One region of the Cytobacillus sp. EB106-05-05-XG126 genome, then DNA from elsewhere that is predicted to be linked to it. Evidence: riboswitches for the same ligand, from Rfam matches in the RefSeq annotation. Region 1 holds a riboswitch; the other holds the start of a gene.
What was found. A riboswitch is a leader RNA that binds a small molecule or an ion and turns the genes downstream of it on or off. The one in region 1 is predicted to bind S-adenosylmethionine.
Positions count from the first base shown of each region.

Region 2: another riboswitch for S-adenosylmethionine. It lies ahead of AC3WTL_RS05175 (methionine biosynthesis PLP-dependent protein); the one in region 1 lies ahead of AC3WTL_RS06360 (Na+/H+ antiporter NhaC family protein).

Region 1 covers NZ_JBYTDU010000001.1:1,270,273-1,273,389, reverse strand. The annotation lists gene AC3WTL_RS06370 (cold-shock protein) at 203-403, shown strand; gene AC3WTL_RS06365 (DUF421 domain-containing protein) at 520-1,104, shown strand; SAM riboswitch class I at 1,264-1,368, shown strand; gene AC3WTL_RS06360 (Na+/H+ antiporter NhaC family protein) at 1,455-2,741, shown strand; gene AC3WTL_RS06355 (exonuclease SbcCD subunit D) at 2,912-3,117, shown strand, end outside.
Region 2 covers NZ_JBYTDU010000001.1:1,032,052-1,035,168, reverse strand. The annotation lists gene AC3WTL_RS05190 (2-oxoglutarate dehydrogenase E1 component) at 1-667, opposite strand, end outside; gene AC3WTL_RS05185 (hypothetical protein) at 984-1,223, opposite strand; gene AC3WTL_RS05180 (H-type small acid-soluble spore protein) at 1,388-1,567, shown strand; SAM riboswitch class I at 1,745-1,860, shown strand; gene AC3WTL_RS05175 (methionine biosynthesis PLP-dependent protein) at 1,936-3,048, shown strand; gene metC (cystathionine beta-lyase) at 3,045-3,117, shown strand, end outside.

The DNA of each region.
Region 1 (3,117 bases):
GCTATCAAAGACGCGCAGAATAGTTGACAATCATTTCTATAAGTGCTAAATTTGAATCAGCCGTTATGCATCGTGTTATATTTTGCTAGCTGCTTTTTCAACCGTTAGGCAATGGTCTGGATGAGTAATGAACGTAAAGTAATAAGCGTGTATATGGTGAATTTACACATGGCTTTTTCTAGCCAATAGGAGGATTTTTTTCATGAAAAACGGTAAAGTAAAATGGTTCAATGCTGAAAAAGGTTTCGGATTCATCGAAGGTGAAGACGGAAACGACGTATTTGTACATTACTCTGCTATCCAATCTGAAGGTTTCAAATCTTTAGAAGAAGGCCAAGAAGTTTCTTTCGAAGTTGTTGAAGGTGCACGCGGACCTCAAGCAGCTAACGTAACTAAACTATAATCGACACACCCATACAAAAACAGCCTGGCCATTAGGTCAGGCTGTTTTATTTTGCGCTAACTTGAATATTCCTCCACCAGTTCCATACCCTATTAGAAAAAGGAAGGTGTATCCAGATGAATTTTGCCTGGCAATCAGTGATTCTGGTTTTAGCAGGAGTTTTGCTTTTACGTGTAGCAGGCAGGAAGTCTATTTCCCAAATGACGCTGGCGCAAACGGTAGTTATGATTTCCATAGGTTCCATTATCATTCAGCCTATCATTGAGACAAGTGTATGGAAGACCATCGTGGCTGCTGGAATCTTTGTTGGATCACTAATTATAATGGAATACTTGCAGGTGAGATACAATTTCATTGAAAAATTTATTACAGGCAAATCCAAAATAGTGATTGAGAATGGGAAACTAAAAACAGCAAATATGAGGAAATTGCGCTTTACAGCAGATCAGCTGGAAATGAGGCTCAGAACCAACGGTATTACTAAAATTTCAGATGTTAAAATGGCTACACTTGAGCCAAATGGACAGCTTGGGTATGAATTAATGGATGATGCAAAGCCTTTGACAGTTGGAGAATTTAAAAAGCTGATGGGAGAAATAATTTTGCAGTCACCCGTTCAGCCTGCTCATCAAGCATCAGATGATATTTTTCAGGAGCTGAAAAAGGGCCATTCCCCGCCGAATTTTAAAGATCTTCACTAGTTTTTAGCCGCATTGCGGCTTTTTATATTTCAATCTCCGTCTTTCCCCCTTTAAGCATTATTCAAATTCAAATTCCATTAAGAAAAAAGTACTTGAAGTTTAGCGAGTTTCCTGTATAATTTTCAAACGTGAGTTATTTTAGAATAATTTAATACTATTCACTTATCAAGAGAGACGGAGGGGCTGGCCCGAAGATGTCTCGGCAGCGGGCTCTGCAGAGCGCTGTGCCAAATCCAGCAAGCATTGATGCTTGGCAGATAAGAAGAGAACGATTGATAGATCAAGGTCTCTTCTTGCTTGAAGGGGTCTTTTTATTTTGCTTGGAAAATCCATTATTAAAGGAGAATTCAATGAAAAACAAGGGCAATCCATGGGCTTTATTGCCGCTAGCCGCTTTCCTGCTTATTTTTATTGGCAGCGGTATAGCAACTGGTGATTTTAACAGCATACCAATTATTGTCATTGTATCCGCAGCAGCCGGAATTGCGCTGGCAATGAATAAAAAAAAGCCATTCATGGAAAAAGTAGAGATATTCACAAAAGGGGCCGGACATCCTGATATTATATTAATGTCCATCATTTTTATCCTGGCAGGGGCTTTTTCCTCTACGGCTAAAGGAATGGGTGCGGTTGATTCGACTGTGAACCTTGCACTCTCTTTTATCCCGCAGAATCTGCTCATGGTCGGAATTTTTATCATTGCATGCTTTATTTCATTATCGATGGGAACATCAATGGGGACAGTTGTTGCTCTTGCTCCAATTGGTGTAGCCATTTCAGCAGAGACAGATATTACAGTAGCTCTAGCCATGGCAGCAATAATTGGCGGTGCAATGTTTGGCGATAATCTTTCTGTCATTTCTGATACGACGATTGCAGCGGTCAGGACGCAGGGAACGAGAATGACTGATAAATTCCGTGTGAATTTTTTAATCGTACTGCCTGCTGCAGTTCTTACTGCTATAATTCTTGCAATTTTAACAGCAGGTCAGGAAAGCGTCGTGACCAGCGGAGATTTCAACTTCTTAAAAGTAGTCCCTTATCTTGGCGTATTGGCTGCAGCTTTGTTCGGCATGAATGTTATTCTTGTGCTTAGCGGGGGTATCCTTCTTGCAGGCCTGATTGGAATTGCTGACGGCAGCTATACGTTTGTTTCATTCCTGCAGATGATTGCTGAGGGAATGGCCGGTATGCAGACCCTTGCGATTATTGCCATCCTCATTGGCGGATTGGTGGAGATCATCCGGGTTAATGGAGGAATAGATTACTTGCTTCACATGGCTACCAGCAAAATAAAATCCCGCAGGGGAGCAGAATTTGGTATTGCGTCGCTTGTCTCTGTGACAAATCTATCTACAGCCAATAATACTATTGCCATCATTATTGCAGGGCCGCTTGCCAAAAAAATTGCTGACCAATATGAGATTGACCCGCGTAAATCAGCAAGTATACTTGATATATTTGCCTGCTTTGTACAAGGGACTATCCCTTATGGAGCACAGATGCTCGCTGCTTCGGGGCTCGCTGCCATTTCGCCGGTGAGCATCATGGCATATTCCATTTATCCAATATTAATTGGCATTTGCGGTATTATTGCCATTCTGATCAACTTTCCTAAGTTAAAAAGCAATAAATGAGAGCCTGCCGGGCTCTTTTTTCTTTGAACAATGCTGTGTTTTAAAAATAATTGATGATATAATTAGAACGAATGTTCTGTAAAATGTTGCTGAGCCACTGCCGTTTTTTGATTTGGTATAATGGTAACATTGCAGAAAGAATCTCAGGCAAGGAAAAGAGGGTGTTAGATATGAAATTTATCCATACCGCTGATTGGCATTTGGGCAAGCTGGTCCATGGTGTATATATGACCGAAGATCAGCGTCATTTTTTACATCAATTTATTAATGTGGTAGAGGAAGAAAAGCCGGATGCAGTCGTCATTGCAGGAGACTTATATGACCGGTCCGTACCTCCGACTGATGCTGTTGAATTGCTGAATGAAATTCTCTTTAA
Region 2 (3,117 bases), 240 kb from region 1:
TATCCAGACCCTCAATGGAGAATCTCTTTTGTCCGACGAAAGTTTTATGAAGGAACTTTTCAAATTCCTCAACTTCAGTCAGTCTTCTTAAAACTTTCAGTCTTTCCGCTTTTTGCATTGACAGCTTGTGGCTGTTGGCCCCTATTTTACGGCGAAGCCAGTCTTTTTCGTTTTCATCAAATATATGCTGGAATTCAAAAGCAATGGGTCCCATATAAGCGCTCTTCAGGAATTCAATTGCTTCAAGTCCGTTGCGTAAAGGATATGTGGCATCTTTGGTAATGACACCAGCAGGGATCTCTTTTAAGTCATTTTCAGTTAAGCCATATTTGCTCAGTTCAAATAAAGCAATTTCCGATTTATTGTTACCCAGTGGATAAATATCGGCAGCCAAGTGGCCATATGTGCGGATATTATCTGCCAGGCGAATAGCAGCAAGTGTTTTCTCAAGCTGTCCGGCATTCATTGGCTGATTTGCAGATGAAGCCATTTGCACCGTTCCTTCACTCGTAAGAGGGGAACCATTTTTTTCAAAGTACTCTTTCATTTCAGGATCAATCGAGGATGGATCCTCTAAATATCTTTCATAAAGTTCAATAACGTAGCCAAGGTTTGGGCCATGAAATCCCTGTTCAAAAGGTCCCTCACCATTCAATGGCTTTTTCATGGAAAATTACCTCCATAACTGTTTTGTAAGTGAATAATTCAATACGTTTTTTCTCTCTAAAAGTACAATACCCATCATAAGAAGGGATTAACAATTCATTTTTACGAATAATAATATTTTTCAGAGGATAAAACGTTTCCACAGCTATTCTAACACGTAAAATCTAGTTGTACAAAGATAAAAACATGAATATAGTGGAAAACTATTAAAAAAATTTTTTAATAATTACTTATTCTAATAAAATGATTTGTAAATGGGTAAACATTTATAAATAAGAAATAACTGAACATATAAAAAAAGCCGAAAAGTTTCGGCTTTAAAAAGTTTCTACCAGGTTAATATAGATTTGTTTCGATTCATTGGTATTTTTTCTGTTTTCTTTAAGGGAAGATTCAATGGCTTCTCTGGTATCTACGGGAAAATCAAAATGACCGCATGTTGTACATTTTTGGAATAAGCTGCCGGCAACATTCACTTCAATGCCATCAATTGTCCGGAAAACGGCTGGCCCATCTGTTTCAGCAAATCTGTGACGGCAGTGACTATGTTCTTGCATAATAGCTTCCCTCCAAGAAATATTATTTTCCTCATTATTATAAAGGAAATATTCTGAACTTTAAAGCGATCTACCTATAACAGTTTATGCCAGGCTCATTTTAAAAGAATAATATGTGTCTTTTTAAGGCACATTAAAATTATTCAAATTCAGGAGGTTTTTCCATGAATATAGGCAGAGCAAAAGAGATTGCTGAGTCTGCTGAAATGCACAGTGTTACTTTAAATGGCATACCGATCATCATTCAGCATGTAGATGAGCAGACTAAGACAGCACGCATTTACACAAAAGCAAATTCTGAAAAAGAAATGAATGTGTCGGTTAACGATTTGATTGAAGAATGAATACCCTAAAAAAACTTTCCAGAATGTAATGGAAAGTTTTTTTGGTTCAAGATCATATTTTAGGCAGAAGGACTCAAGATGCCTGGCCCGATATTTTTTATAACATGAAATATTCAAAAAAGTGTTGACTATTAACGGTTTACTGTAGTAAAGTTTAGAGAAAATTTAATATTTGATTTCTTATCCAGAGAGGTCGAGGGTAAGGCCCGACGACGCCTCAGCAACCAGCAATCGTATTTTGATTGAAAAGGTGCTAATTCCTGCAAGTTTTTTAGAAACTTGAAAGATAAGAAGAATGGCTGTTCACATTAAAAAGTCTTCTTCTTATAGAAGGCTTTTTTTATTTTAAAGAAGGAGTGTTTACCAGTATGTACAATATTGACACCAAATTAGCGCAAATCGGAAACAGGAGCGAATCAGCAACAGGAGCAGTGAATCCGCCTGTATACTTTTCAACCGCCTACCGGCATGAAGGCATTGGACAGTCAACTGGCTTTGACTATAGCCGAACAGGCAATCCTACCCGCCAGCTGCTTGAAAAGGCGATCGCCGATCTTGAAGAAGGCGATCAAGGCTATGCCTGCAGTTCTGGAATGGCTGCCATCCTTACGATTCTTTCCCTCTTTAAATCAGGAGATGAGTGGATTGTTTCCAAGGATTTATACGGCGGAACCTACCGTCTGCTTGAACAGGGCTTCAAAAAATGGGGACTGCAGAGCAAATATGTGAATACGAGCACTCCGGAAAATGTTGAAGAGCTAATCACCGAAAATACGAAAGCTATTTTTCTGGAGACTCCCACTAATCCGCTCATGGAAGAGACAGATATTCAGTTAATAGCTGATATCGCGAAACGGCATAATATTCTCCTGATCGTTGATAACACATTTTACACCCCCCTTCTTCAGCAGCCTCTAAAGCTTGGTGCTGATATTGTCATCCATAGTGCGACAAAGTATCTTGGAGGACATAATGATGTACTTGCCGGTTTAGTTGTCGCAAAAGGCAAACAGTTATGTGAGGATCTTGCCATGAACCACAATGCTGCCGGTGCAGTCCTTAGCCCATTTGATTCCTGGCTTTTGATCAGAGGCATGAAGACACTCTCTCTTCGCATGGAACGTCATGAAAAAAATGCCCGGGAATTAGCGGCTTTCTTATCAGACCACGCTGCCGTAACGGAAGTTCTTTATCCAGGCAAAGGAGGAATGATATCTTTCCGGGTCCAGGATGAATCCTGGGTGAATCCTTTTCTGCAGAGCCTCTCCCTCATCTCCTTTGCTGAAAGCCTTGGCGGAGTCGAGAGTTTTATAACATATCCCGCAACACAAACGCATGCGGACATCCCAGAAGAGATCCGCATTGAAACAGGTGTCTGTAACAGGCTTCTGCGTTTCTCGGTTGGAATCGAAAATGCAGAAGATTTGAAGGCGGATCTTCAACATGCTTTTGCAAAGGTTTTAAAGGAGGCAGTACGATGAGTACGAATTACACATTTCAAACGAAATTACTTCACAATAATCAAAAGTTCGACCCGGAAACAGGAGCTG